Regions from separate parts of the Arthrobacter sp. 9MFCol3.1 genome, predicted to be linked through region 2. Evidence: predicted binding sites of a transcription regulator. Region 2 holds the regulator's gene; the other holds the start of a gene.
What was found. Region 2 encodes HrcA, which represses chaperone genes, less so after heat shock. Its sites were predicted from a motif close to TTNGCACTCGNNNNNNNCGAGTGCNAA; they were not measured.
Positions count from the first base shown of each region.

Region 1: a site for HrcA is predicted at 5,514-5,540, ahead of groES (co-chaperone GroES). Genes of this name have one in related genera too.

Region 1 covers NZ_JIBJ01000005.1:328,160-335,348, reverse strand. Annotated here, with positions in the region: gene C560_RS0106830 (DUF389 domain-containing protein) at 79-960, shown strand; gene C560_RS0106825 (acyltransferase family protein) at 1,016-3,097, opposite strand; gene groL (chaperonin GroEL) at 3,366-4,976, opposite strand; gene groES (co-chaperone GroES) at 5,058-5,354, opposite strand; gene C560_RS21365 (hypothetical protein) at 6,087-6,521, opposite strand; gene C560_RS0106805 (class I SAM-dependent methyltransferase) at 6,588-7,189, shown strand, end outside.
Region 2 covers NZ_JIBJ01000004.1:375,144-382,332, forward strand. Annotated here, with positions in the region: gene lepA (translation elongation factor 4) at 1-1,109, shown strand, start outside; gene hemW (radical SAM family heme chaperone HemW) at 1,155-2,393, shown strand; gene C560_RS0104510 (DUF4870 domain-containing protein) at 2,524-2,943, opposite strand; gene C560_RS0104515 (DUF3097 domain-containing protein) at 3,087-3,938, opposite strand; gene hrcA (heat-inducible transcriptional repressor HrcA) at 4,255-5,268, shown strand; gene dnaJ (molecular chaperone DnaJ) at 5,346-6,476, shown strand; gene C560_RS0104530 (16S rRNA (uracil(1498)-N(3))-methyltransferase) at 6,479-7,189, shown strand, end outside.

The DNA.
Region 1 (7,189 bases), on a different contig from region 2:
CAGCTGCGCATTTGTGTTCCGGGTGAATTGTCCGGAGTTGTTCTCGAAAGTTGTACAAATCACGTCGGCGTCTCGGAAGTGGCGCTGGCGAAGGCTTCGTCCGTCACGCCGCCCGGGGACGTGATCGAGGTTCTGCTGGCCCGGGAATCCGTAGAGGGGCTCGTGGAGAAGCTGCACGCCCTCGATGTCCAGCAGCGGGGATCGATTACGGTCATCGCGCCGGACCTTGTGCTCTCGGACCGCGCCGACCGGGCGGAGGCGGAGGCTCCGGGTGAGGGCGCGGACGCCGTGATCTGGGACGAGGTGTCGCGGCAGACCGGCGAGGATTCGCGCCTGACGTGGAGTTTCCTGGCGTTCCTGGTCCTGGCGACGCAACTCGCGGCCATCGGCATCGTGACGGACTCCACCATTGCGATCGTCGGCGCCATGGCCGTTGGCCCGGAGTTCGGTCCGCTGGCTGCCCTGGCCGTGGCCCTGGTGCGGCGCCAGCGGCGGCTCGGACGTGACGCGGCGCTGGCCCTCGGCGTCGGCTTTCCCGTCGCGATGCTGGCCGCCGCGCTGACCGCGTGGCTCTCCATACCACTCGGGCTGTTCCCTACAGACGCGCTGGACCACGGTTCGGCAGTTGAATTCATCTACCACCCCGGCCCCTATTCCCTGATCGTCGCCGTCCTCGCCGGAACGGCCGGGATGCTGTCGGTCATCAGCCGGCGCTCGGCGGCGCTGATCGGGGTGTTCATCTCCGTCACCACGGTGCCGGCAGCCGGGTTTGTCGCCGTGGCATTGGTCCTGGGCGAGTACCAGAAGGCGGCCGGCTCCGCCCTGCAGCTGTTCCTGAACCTGCTGGGAATCGTGGTGGCCGCCGTCGCCGTCCTGCTGTTCTACCGGCTGGTGACCAAGCGGCTGGCGCCGGACGCCGCCCGGCAGCTGCGGCGCAAGGCGGACCGCTCCCAGCGTTGACGTATATGGGCCGCAGGTGCCCGCCCCGGGCCGGCCGGCCCGGGGACCGACGGGCTTATGGGCCCCATCCGGTTGCCGCGAGGAGCCTCTCGCTGAACATGGGGGCCATGCTGGCCGCATAGCTCCGGCTGAGGTGGTTGTTGTCCAGGTAGACGTAGGTGTTGCCGACCGCGCCCGGGCATTCCGTGCCGTTGCAGATCAGGTCCGTCATGTCCACGAACGCAACACCCGGCAGCTTGCCATCCAGCGCGGCCAGGGGATTCGTCGCCGCCAGGAGCCCCTGCTCGCGCGGCCTGCAGTCCGGCGCGTCGGCACCCTTGGTCGCCACGCACTCTGCCATGTTGAAGGAAAAGCGCGGATTGTCCCTGAGCGCCACGACCTTGATGCCCTCGTCCGCCCAAGACTTCGCGGTGGCTTCGAAGCCCGGAATCACGGTCTCGTGCGGCGACGACGGCGCCGCTTCGGTGCCCACGATGATAATCGCGTCCGGCGGGTTGTTCTTCACTTCCGACGCGACCGCCGCATTGAAATTGTCGCAATCCTCGGAGACGTGCTGCGGCGCAATGTTGGGTTTGCAGGCGCCCTTGAGCATGGCGTAGAGCCGCCAGCCCTTCTCATCGCTGAGGGGACCGATCGAGCCCAGCCACTGCTGGGCGTGGGAGTCACCGATCACCAGGACCTTTTTCGCTCCGGTGTCGGATTGATTGTTTTGGAAACAGTCCTTCTGAAGCGTCTTGTCCTTCGGCTGCAGGTCACCGGAACACGAATTCGGCAGGCTCGCCCAGTCCTGTGGCAGCGTCTGCGGGGTGGGGAGCAGGACGGCGTTGGCATCGGCCTGGTCCACAAAGCCCGGCGTCAGCGCCAAGGCGCCCGGGTTGTTCTTCGGGGCCTGTGCCAGGACTGCTTCGCTTTCGAGGTGCTGCTGGATCTGAATCCCGGCCAGCGGCACGGCTGCGGTGACCACGGCCACGGCGATGGCAACGAGGGCGCGGCGCCGCCGCACCTCCGGCCACTGCCACTCACGCCAAGGCTTCTCAATAAAGCGGGTGGTGAGGTACGCGAGCACCAGCGAAACGGCAACGATGACGGCGCCCGTGATCAGACCCGCCTTTTCCCTGTGCAGCACGGCCAGCGAGATGACCAGAACCGGCCAGTGCCACAGGTACAGGGCGTACGAAATGTCACCCAGCCGGACCAAAGGCTTCGAACTCAGGATCCGGTCGACGCCGAACTTGCTGCCCGACTGTCCGGCGGCGATGACGCAGGCTGCCGCCAGGGTGGGCCAGAGTGCCACGAACCCGGGGAAGGAGGCCTGGACATTGAGCAGGAGGCCGCAACTGAGCATGGCCACAATGCCAAGCCAGCCAAGCCCGATCCGCCAGCCGCGCGGAAGCCGCAGGGCAGGAAGGGCCAAAGCCACCAGGGTGCCCAGGGCAAACTCCCACAGCCGGGCCCATGTGTCAAAGTACGCCTCCGTTTGGCTCGCCTGGGTGAAGACGATGGAGTAGAGCAGCGAACCAACGAAGATCCCGGCGAAGACGTAGCACAGCAGCACCCGGTAGCGGAGCTTGAAGCGCTTGGCGACGACCGCGGCCCCCACAAAAATGAGCGGCCACAGGATAAAGACCTGGCCCTGGATCGAAAGGGACCAGAAATGCTGGAAGGGGCTGGCCTGGCTGTGGTCCGCGGCGTAGTAGTTCGTCGCCTGGGTCTGCAGGAACCAGTTCTCGGCATAGACCAAGGAGGCCCAGCCCTGGTTGATGATTTCCATCCACCGGGTCCGGGGCAGGAACAGGACAGTTGCGGCGAGTATGGCCACCAGGACGGTGACGGCGGCCGGGACGAGGCGCCGGAAAAGGTGCAGCCAGTGTTTGATGAGGGCCATGGACCGGCCCTGCTCGTAGCGGCCCACGAACTGCAGCGTCATGAGGAAGGCCGAGATCAGCAGGAAAACGTCCACGCCGCCGGAGACCCGGCCCAGCCAGATGTGATAGCTCATGACCATCAGCACGGCGAGGGACCGGAGTCCCTGGATTTCGGGCCTGAAGGTGGATTTTCGGCCGGCCTTGGGTGCGGGATCGTGCCCCGCCGCGGCATTGTGCCGGGCAGGCCGGGGCAAGGTTCCTTGCTGTGTCATAGAACTATCCCTCAACCAGATAACCAAAGCCTCCATGTTACCAAAACGTAATTTTGATGGCCAATCGCCGCGGCGGCCACTGATCCCCATTGAGACATGCCAACGTGGGAGTTTCCAGTGAACCTGGGACGCTGGAGCGGCGCCTGACGGGTTAACTCTGCCAGAATGACGGCACCTTCCGGCCAAGAACACGGCAGAACGGCAGCAGAGACTCGACAGAAAAAGGACGGCCCGGCAAGTTGCCGGACCGTCCCCCTGCGGGCAGAGCCTAGTGCTTGTGCCCTGCGTGCTCGTCTTCGTCAGCCGGCTTCTCCACCACGAGGGTTTCCGTGGTGAGGACCAGTGCTGCGATGGAGGCCGCGTTGCGCAGAGCCGCACGCGTCACCTTGACGGGGTCGATCACGCCGGCGGCGATCAGGTCTTCGTATTCGCCGGACTTGGCGTTGAAACCTTGGTTCACGGCGGACTCGGCGACCTTGGCAACGACGACATAGCCGTCGAAGCCGGCGTTCTGGGCGATCCAGCGCAGCGGCTGGGTCAGGGCCCGGCGAACGATGCCGACGGCGGCAGCCGCGTCACCTTCGAGGGCCTGGACGACAGCGTCCTCGTCGAGCGCCTTCAGGGCGTGGATGAGGGCGGAGCCGCCGCCGGCCACGATGCCTTCTTCGAGGGCAGCGCGGGTGGAGGACACGGCGTCCTCGATGCGGTGCTTCTTTTCCTTCAGCTCAACCTCGGTGGCAGCGCCGACCTTGATCACGCCGATGCCGCCGGCCAGCTTGGCCAGGCGTTCCTGCAGCTTTTCCTTGTCCCAGTCCGAATCGGTCCGGGTCAGCTCGGCGCGCAGCTGGGCAACACGGGCGGCGACGTCCTCGGCCGAACCGGCGCCGTCGACGATCGTGGTGTTGTCCTTGGTGACCGTGATGCGGCGTGCGGTGCCGAGCACCTCAAGGCCAACGGTGTCCAGGCTCAGGCCCAGCTCCGCGGAGACAACCTGCGCACCGGTGAGGGTCGCGATGTCCTGCAGCATGGCCTTGCGGCGGTCACCGAAGCCCGGTGCCTTGACGGCAACGACGTTCAGCGTGCCGCGGATGCGGTTGACGATCAGCGTGGACAGGGCCTCGCCCTCGACGTCTTCGGCGATGATGAAGAGCGGCTTGGAGCTCTGCAGCGCCTTTTCCAGCAGCGGCAGGAAGTCCTGCACCGAGGAGATCTTGCCCTGGTTGATCAGGATCAGCGCGTCCTCGAGGACGGCCTCCTGGCGTTCCGCGTCAGTGACGAAGTACGGGGACAGGTAGCCCTTGTCGAACTGCATGCCCTCGGTGAGGACCAGCTCGGTCTGCGTGGTGGAGGATTCCTCGATGGTGATCACACCATCCTTGCCGACCTTGCCGAACGCCTCGGCCAGGAGCTCGCCGACCTCGTCGCTCTGAGCGGAGATCGCGGCCACGTTGGCGACCTGCGTGCCTTCAACCGGGCGCGCGTTCTCCAGCAGGCGGGCAGCGACGGCCTCGACTGAGACCTCGATGCCACGCTTGATTTCGCCCGGAGCGGCGCCTGCCGCTACGTTGCGGAGGCCTTCCTTGACCAGGGCCTGGGCCAGGACGGTGGCGGTGGTGGTGCCGTCGCCGGCAACATCGTTGGTCTTGGTGGCGACCTCCTTGGCAAGCTGCGCGCCAAGGTTTTCGTAGGGGTCGTCCAGCTCGACTTCACGGGCGATGGTCACGCCATCGTTGGTGATCGTGGGGGCGCCCCACTTCTTGTCCAGTACGACGTTGCGGCCGCGGGGGCCCAGCGTGACCTTGACGGTGTTGGCGAGCTTATCGATGCCGGCTTCAAGCGACCGGCGGGCAGCGTCGTTAAACGCAAGCTGCTTTGCCATGGTTTTGTCCTTTCAAGACAGAACCCCGCGCAACTGATCCAGACAATGCGTAAGGATCGGCTGCGCGGGGGTCCAAGAGAGTTACTTTACGACGATCGCCAGAACGTCGCGGGCGGAGAGCACGAGGTACTCGGTGCCGCCGGTCTTGACTTCGGTTCCACCGTACTTGGAGTAGATGACGACGTCGCCGACGGCAACGTCGATGGGAACGCGGTTGCCGTTGTCATCGAAGCGACCGGGGCCTACTGCAACAACTTCGCCTTCCTGCGGCTTCTCCTGCGCGGAGTCCGGGATAACCAGGCCGGAAGCCGTGGTCTGCTCGGCTTCGAGCGGGCGGACAACAATACGATCCTCAAGAGGCTTAATAGAGACCGACACTCGGACCTCTCCTTTTCGTCAGCAAATTTGTGGACTATGAAGCGGTGATGCCAAGGCGCACAGACCGTCGTCGCGGTGCCGGCAGCGTGCCTGGCGGAGCGCGCTTCATGTGTTAGCACCCTCCTAGGGAGAGTGCTAATGACGACTCTATGTAAATGGTTAGCACTCGGTCAAGGCGAGTGCCAGAAATTCGTTCCGGGTGAACATGCCTCCCCGTGGGAGATGCCCATTTTTCGCTGCCGCCGGTGGACGCTTGGGCATCATGTTCGCTGCCCGCGCTGAGCGATGGACATGCCCAGCGTGCGCGGGCTACGCCGAGGGGACATGCCCAGCGGTTGCGGGCCACGCCGGAGGACATGCCCAATCTTCGCCACGGCCAGAGGACACTCGGGCATCATGTTCGCTGCCCGCGCTCAGCGATGGACATGCCCAGCGTGCTCGTGCCACGCCGGAGGACATGCCCAGCGTGCGCGGGCTACCCGGGAGGACATGCCCAATCTTCGCCACAGCCAGAGGACACTCGGGCATTATGTTCGCTGCCCGCGCTGAGCGATGGACATGCCCAGCGTGCGCGGGCCACGCCGGAGAACATGCCCAACGGTTGCGGGCTGCCCGGGAGGACATGCCCATTCGTGGCGCAGGAGGCTGGGCATGTCCTGTGGCCTGTGGCACCGTTTGGCGTTACGGGCGCTGGGCCCACGCGTTGCGCCCCCGCGGGCGCCTACTCGGTGGCTACTGGCCTGCGAGGTCGTCGAAGTCCACGTCCTCGCCGTCGTCTTCGTCCGTGTCCTGGCCTTCGTCGTTCCGGTGCCGGTACATCAGCACGGCACCGGCGGCGGCCAGCAGGATCCCTGCGATGAGGAAGATGATGCCGCCGAGCCGGGCCGCGGTATAGGTGTCGCGGATGGCCCGGGCCTCGTCCGTGGCGTCCTGGACGTTCTTGCCACCGACGGAATACACGGTGGCGTTAAAGGAGTCGAGGAAGAAGATGATCACCAAAAGTGCGACGGACACGACGGCGATCACCGCGCCGGCGATCAGCGCCGGTTTTGCGTAGCGGGCCAGCCCCTGCGGGCGCCGGCGCTCCTGCCCGGCGTCGTCGTTCCCGACCGTGCCCCGTCCGGCCGTGTCCGCTGAAATGTTGTCGCCTGTGCCGCTGTCTTCCATGCCGTCAAGCCTAGCCCCCGCCGTCCGGTCACAGCGCGCCCGCGGACCTCAACTACGCTGGATGGCATGACTGACGCACCGCAGGAACATATTGCCCCGATCCTCACCCCCGAGGGCTGGGAGCTGCTGGCGTCGTTGGGGCCGTACCACGAGGACGAGGCCTTCCGCCTCACGGCGGCGCTGCGCAAGGCCGGCCACTCCCCCGAAATGGTCTCGGCCGTGCTCACCCAGTCCCGGCTGCGGACCAAGGCCGAGGCGAAGTTCGGCGAGTTCGCCCGGCAGATGATCTTCACTAAGGCCGGCCTGGAACAGGCCACCCGGCTAACCGTGGCGGCACGGCACGCGCAGCGGTTCGCGGAGGCCGGGATCGGCCACGTCGCGGATCTCGGCTGCGGACTCGGGGCGGATTCGATGGCGCTGGCGTCCCTGGACCTGGTGGTCACCTCCGTGGAAATGGACGAGGCCACGGCCGCCTGCGCCACGATGAACCTGATCCCGTTCCGCAATGCCACCGTGGTGCATTCCGATGCCACGTCGGTATCGCTCGAGGGGATCGACGGCGTCTGGCTCGACCCCGCCCGGCGCACGACGTCCACTTCGGGAACCAAGCGGATCTGGGATCCGGAGGATTTCTCCCCGCCGCTGTCCTTCGTGGAGTCACTCGCCGG
Region 2 (7,189 bases):
TTGAGATCGGTGTGAGCTCCCCGGAACCCACCCCCTCCAAGGGCCTTGGCGTCGGCGAGGTGGGCTACCTCATCACCGGGGTGAAGGACGTCCGCCTGTCCAAGGTGGGCGACACCGTCACCAACCTCGCCAAGCCGGCCACCGAGTCCCTCCCCGGCTATGCGGACGCCAAGCCAATGGTCTTCTCCGGCCTGTATCCGCTCGATGGCACGGACTATCCGGTGCTCCGCGATGCGCTGGAGAAGCTGATGCTCAACGACGCCGCGCTTGTGTATGAGCCGGAAACGTCGGCCGCGCTGGGATTCGGCTTCCGGGTGGGTTTCCTGGGCCTGCTGCACCTGGAAATCACCCGCGAGCGGCTCGAACGCGAATACAACCTGGACCTGATTTCCACCGCACCCAACGTGGAATACGAGGTGACGCTGGAGGACAAGAAGGTCGTCCACGTCACTAACCCCAGCGAATACCCCACCGGCAAGATCGCGGAAGTCCGCGAGCCGATGGTGTCCGCCACCATCCTTGCGCCGAACGAGTTTGTCGGCGCCATCATGGAGCTGTGCCAGAGCCGGCGCGGCGTCATGGGCGGCATGGACTACCTCTCCGAGGACCGGGTGGAAATCCGTTACCGCCTGCCGCTGGCCGAAATCGTCTTCGATTTCTTCGACATCCTCAAGTCCAAGACCCGCGGCTACGGGTCACTGGACTGGAAGGCCGACGGCGAGCAGGTGGCCGACCTGGTCAAGGTGGACATCATGCTCCAGGGCGAGCAGGTTGATGCGTTCTCCGCCATCACCCACCGTGACAAGGCCTACGCCTACGGCGTGATGATGACCGGCAAGCTGCGCGAACTCATTCCGCGCCAGCAGTTCGAGGTGCCCATCCAGGCCGCCATCGGCTCCCGGATCATCGCCCGCGAAAGCATCCGCGCCATCCGCAAGGATGTCCTGGCCAAGTGCTACGGCGGTGACATCACCCGAAAGCGCAAGCTGCTGGAAAAGCAGAAGGAAGGCAAGAAGCGCATGAAGATGGTGGGACGCGTCGAGGTGCCGCAGGAGGCCTTCATCGCCGCGCTGACAACGGACGAGTCCAAGGACAAGGCCAAGAAGTAACGGTGCAGGTAATGACTGTTGCTGCAGTATCGGCAGGCCAGGCCCGTGCCTAGCGTCCTTCCCCTCGGCGACCCGGCGCCGCCGGACGGGCTCCTGCCCGCCCAGGCGCGCGAGGGCGCCGGTCAGCGCGCTTTCGGGTTGTATGTGCACATCCCGTTCTGCGCGGTCCGCTGCGGGTACTGCGACTTCAACACCTACACCGCCACCGAGCTGGGCGGCGGGGCCTCCCAGGACGCCTACGCCGCCACCGCGATCGCGGAAGTGGAGTTCGCCGCCGCGGCCCTGAGGGGCAGCGGCCTGCCTGACCGTCCGCTCAGCACGGTCTTCTTCGGCGGCGGCACCCCCACGCTGCTGCCGGCGCAGGACCTGGCGCGCATCCTCACAGCCGCGATCGGCGCCTGGGGCCTGCAGCCCGGCGCCGAGGTAACCACCGAGGCGAACCCCGATTCGGTCACGCCCGCATCCCTGCAGCTGCTCGCCGACGCCGGGTTCACCCGGGTCTCGTTCGGCATGCAGTCGGCCGTGCCGCATGTCCTGAAGGTCCTGGACCGCACCCACACGCCGAGCCGGGTGCCAGAGGTGGTGCAGTGGGCGCGCGATGCCGGGCTCGCCGTCAGCCTCGACCTCATTTACGGGACGCCGGGGGAGTCGCTGGAAGACTGGCGCTACTCGCTCGAGACCGCGCTCTCCTACGCCCCCGACCACATCAGCGCCTATGCCTTGATCGTTGAAGACGGCACCAAGCTTGCCGCGCAGATCCGCCGTGGCGAAGTCCCGGAAATTGACGACGACGACCACGCCGCCAAATACGAACTCGCCGACGAGCTGATTTCCGCCGCCGGGCTCGCCTGGTACGAGGTCAGTAACTGGTCCCGCACCCCCGAACAGGCCTGCCGGCACAACCTCGCCTACTGGCGCGGGGACGACTGGTGGGGCATCGGGCCCGGGGCGCACTCGCACGTCGGCGGCGTCCGCTGGTGGAACGTCAAGCACCCCACCGCCTACGCCAACCGCCTCGGCGCCGGCGTCTCACCGGCCGCCGGACGTGAAACGCTGGACAGCGAAACCCGCAACGTGGAACGCGTCATGCTCGAGGCCCGGCTGAACTCCGGACTCGATATCCCGAGCCTCGGCGGCCTGGGGGACACCGGCAGGCACGCCGTCGCGGGGCTGATCGCTGACGGCCTCGTGGACCCCGCGGCCGCGTTCAAGGGCCGGCTCATCCTCACGCTCAAAGGCCGGCTGCTGGCCGACGCCGTCGTCCGCAGGATCCTGCCGGACTAGTCTGCCGGCCGCAACGCGTCCACAGCTTGGCTGCCTGCAGTAGCGGCCGCACACGGCCGGCGGCACAAAAAAGAGCCGGCCGCTGCCCCATACGGGCAGCGGCCGGCTCTCTCTAGTTTGGTCCGGCCGGCTATTTGATCCAGCGCAGGTTGAACTCGTAACGGTGCGGCTGGCCGCGGTTGACGTGGATGCCTGCCGCGACCGAGAAGCACGTCACAGCAATCCAGATCACCGTGGCGAGCACGGCGAAGAGGTTGCCCACCACCGGGATGAAGACCAGCAGATTGGCCAGCACTGCGGCGAGGGTCGGCGGCAGCGTGAAATTGAGGGCTTCCTTGGATTCCTGCGCCGTGAACGGGCCGCGGTCCTTGAAGATGAGGTAGATCAGCAGCGACGGCACGCAGCCCAGGATGCCGCCGAAGTGGGCGAGCGTGGCCCACTGCCGGTCCTCGCTGGCCGTCAGCGGCAGCGCGTTTGCCGGAACCCCATGGTACGGGGGCTGGCCATGGCCAGCCTGATTGCCCGTGTGTTCGCGTGCGTTATCTGCCACGGTGTAGCCCTTCGGATTGCGGTGATGCGTTGCTGCCTGGGTTGTGCCTGAACTAGCCGGGACCGCACTGGAAGCGCGGCCGCCGTTTCAAGAATACTTGCTCGCACCCGGAAATGGAGATCAGGGGCGGCCGCCGCGGCGGACTAGGGCACGGTGAGGAAGTCAATGACCTCTTCCACGCGGCCGAGCAGCGACGCCTCCAGATCAGCGTAGCTGCGGACAGCACCCAGGAGTTTCTGCCAGCCCAGGCCGATGTCCTCCTTTGTGGAGTGGGGCCAGCCGAAAGCCATCAGGATGCCGGTCTTCCAGTCCATGCCGCGGGGGATCACGGGCCACTGCTCGATCCCCAGGACCGCGGGCCGGATGGCCTGCCACACGTCCACGTAGGGGTGCCCCACGATGAGGACGTTGCCGGCGGCGCCCGGTGAGGCCATGACGGCATCGGCGATCCGCGACTCCTTGGAGTCGGGCACCAGGTGGTCCACGAGTACGCCGAGGCGCCGCCCCGGGCCCGGGCCGAACTCCGCCACGGCGGCTGCGAGGTCGTCAATGCCGTGCAGGGGTTCGACGACGATGCCCTCCACCCGGAGGTCATCGCCCCACACCTTCTCCACCAGTTCGGCGTCGTGCTTTCCTTCCACCCAGATACGGCTGGCCTTGGCCACTTGGGCGCGCTGCCCCGCCACCCGCACCGAGCCCGACGCCGTGCGGCCGGCACCGGCGGCCGGTGCCGCTTTCTTCGGGGCCGGCGGCATCAGGCGGATGGGCTGGCCCTCCAGGAGGAAGCCAAAGCCGAGGCGGAAGGACCGCGACTTGCCCCGCCGGTCCTCCAACGCCACCACGTGCATGCCGCCGGACTTCTCCACCCGGGTCACGGCCCCCACCCAGCCGGACTGGACCTCCTCGAGGACCATCCCGCGTTCCACCGGGACTTCCGGCAACTGGGTCTTGGCGGGGGCGGACAGGTCCTGGGGTCCCCAGTTCTGGTACGACATCTCTACACGCTAACTTTGCACTCGGAATGTACGGCGGTCGGTGGAACTCTCCGGGGCCGGAACCGGACCGCGACGGCGCGGCAACGGCAGCGGCTGCCACGGTCTCGGCACCGGCGTGACGGGAATCGCGTTCCCGCGGGCCACGCCTGGAGCGAATCCAATGCTAACAACGCGGCGACTCATATTAGACTGGTTAGCACTTAGGCATGTCGAGTGCTAACCCTTGTCCTGTTGCGGACCGTCCGTGCAGCACTTGTGGACCCGGACGGACACGGCGGACGGCACCGACTGCGGGACAGTCGATTGGAGGTGGAGCGTGAGCGAACCGCGCAAACTCGAAGTGCTGCGCGCCATCGTGGAGGACTACGTTCATTCGCGTGAGCCCGTGGGTTCCAAAGCGCTCGTGGAGCGGCACCATCTCGGCGTCTCCAGCGCCACGATCCGAAACGACATGGCGGCGCTGGAAGACGAGGGCCTGATCACGGCACCGCACACGAGCGCCGGCCGGATCCCCACTGACAAGGGCTACCGGCTTTTCGTCGACCAGATCTCAGCGGTGAAGCCGTTGTCCCCGGCCGAGCGCCGGGCCATCCAGGCGCTGCTGGAAGGATCCGACGACCTCGACGACATCCTTGACCGGACCGTGAGGCTCCTCTCGCACCTGACCAACCAGGTCGCCGTCGTGCAGTATCCGTTGCTCAGCCGCGCCCGGGTGCGGCACATCGAGTTCGTGCTGCTGGCGCCCCGGAAAGTGCTGGCGGTACTGATCGCGGACACCGGAAAGGTGGAGCAGCGCGTGATCGACGTCGGGCAGGACCTTCCCGACGACGCGTTGGCCGAACTGCGTACCAGCTTTCTGGCCAGCCTCTCCGGAACCCCGCTGAGCCTGATGCCGCAGCTGCTGCCCGCCGTCGTTGCCGGTGGCCCGCCCGCGCGGCGCGGAGCGGCCCAGGCGCTGGCCCGCGGCCTGGAGGCCCTGGCCACGAGCAGCCGCGAAGAGCGCATGGTCATGGCCGGCACCGCCAACCTTGCCCGCTCCAACGTGGACTTCCCGCTCAGCATCGGCCCCGTGCTGGAGGCCCTCGAGGAGCAGGTGGTCATGCTCCGCCTGCTCAGCGAAATGGCCGAAGACCCGCGGGGAGTCACGGTCAGCATCGGCCGGGAAAACCCTTACGACGGTCTGGCCGAGGCCTCCGTTGTGGCCACCGCTTACGGGCCGGACGCCACGGCCAAGGTCGGCGTGCTCGGCCCCACCCGGATGGACTATCCCACCACCATGGCCGCCGTCCGCGCGGTGGCCCGCTACCTTTCGAGGATCCTGGGGCCCTGACAGGCCCGGGACCGAACACGACTTCTTGCCCACAGGCAGTGCCCCACAGGCAGTACGAAAAGGAAGAGATACACACTTTGAGCAGCCACTACGACGTTCTTGGAGTCTCCCGCGACGCATCGGGGGAGGAGATCAAGAAGGCCTACCGGAAACTGGCCCGCACCCTGCACCCGGACGTGAACCCCGGGGAGGACGCCTCGGACAGGTTCAAGGCCGTCACCCACGCCTACGAGGTCCTCTCTGATCCGCAGAAGCGCCGGGTCTACGACACCACCGGCAACGAGAACGGCACCGACAACGGCTTCGGCGGCGGCAGCTACTCGGGCCAGGGCTTCGCCTTCCAGGACATCTTCGAGACCTTCTTCGGCGCCGGCGGCGGCCAGGGCGGCCCGGCGTCCCGGGTCCGCCGCGGCCAGGACGCCCTGATCAGCGTCCGCATCGACCTCCGCGACGCCGTGTTCGGCGTGAACAAGAAGCTCGAGGTCGACACGGCCGTCATCTGCCCCACGTGCGAGGGGTCCTGCTGCCGCGAGGGCACCCACCCGGTCCGCTGCGACATCTGTGGCGGCAGCGGTCAGGTCCAGCGCGCCGTACGGTCGATCCTGGGTCAGGTCATGACGTCCGCCCCCTGCGGATCCTGCGAGGGCTTCGGCACCGTCATCAAGGACCCCTGCAACGAATGCAGCGGCCAGGGCCGGATCCGCAGCCGCCGTTCCCTGACCGTCAAGGTCCCGGCCGGCGTCGCCACCGGTACCCGCATCCAGCTGTCCGGCCAGGGCGAAGCGGGCCCTGCCGGCGGCCCCGCCGGGGACCTGTACGTGGAGATCCGGGTCAACAACGACCCCACCTACGTGCGCGAGGGCGATGACCTCCACGCGAGCCTCAACATTCCCATGACCGCTGCCGCGCTTGGCACCGAAATTTCCCTCGACACCTTCGACGGTCAGCAGGAGATCGACGTCAAGGCCGGCACCCAGTCGGGCGAGATCATCACCCTGCGCGGCCTGGGCGTCACGCACCTGCGCGGCCACGGCCGCGGCGACCTGAAGGTGCACCTGCAGGTGGAAACGCCGGTCAAGCTCGATCACGTTCAGGAGGAACTGCTCCGCCAGTTGGCCAAGCACCGCGGCGAGCACCTCACGGAAGGAAAGCTTGCGGCCAGCGGCGGCGTCTTCGCCAAACTGCGGGACCGGCTCGGTAACCTGTAGCGGTGAGTAACCCGGTCTTCTTCACCGCCCCAGGCACCCTGGACCAGCAGGTCCCCGGCTCGGCCTTCGTCCTTGAGGGCGGCGAGGCACGCCACGCCGTCACCGTCAAGCGGATCGCCGTCGGGGAAACCGTCGACATCGCGGACGGCGCCGGCAAACGCCTGACCGGCACCGTGACCGCCGTCGCTCCCGGGGAGCTGACCGTCGAATGCGTGGACCTTGCCGAGGAACCGCGGCCCGGAACCCGGCTGGTCCTGGTCCAGGCCCTCGCCAAGGGCGATCGCGACGAACTCGCGGCCGAGACCGCGACTGAGTTGGGCATCGACGCCGTCATTCCCTGGCAGGCCGAGCGGTCCATCGTGCGGTGGAAGGCTGAGCGGGCCGCGAAGGCGCATGCCAAATGGCAGTCGGTGGTGACGGCCGCCGCCAAACAGGCGCGCCGGGCATGGATTCCCGAGGTCCGGGCCGCCGTCGACGGTGCCGGGCTGCAGGCGGCCGTGGCGGCGGCAGACCTCGCCGTCATCCTGCATGAAGACGCCGTGCGCCCGCTGCGGCAAGTGCTCGAATCCTGGTTGGAATCCGCGCAGCCCGGCGAGGTCATGGCAGGCGATGCCGGATCCCGTGAGGTCCTGCTGATCGTGGGTCCGGAAGGCGGCATCAGCCCGCGGGAGGTGACCCGGCTCTGCGACGCCGGCGCGGTCACGGCCCTTTTG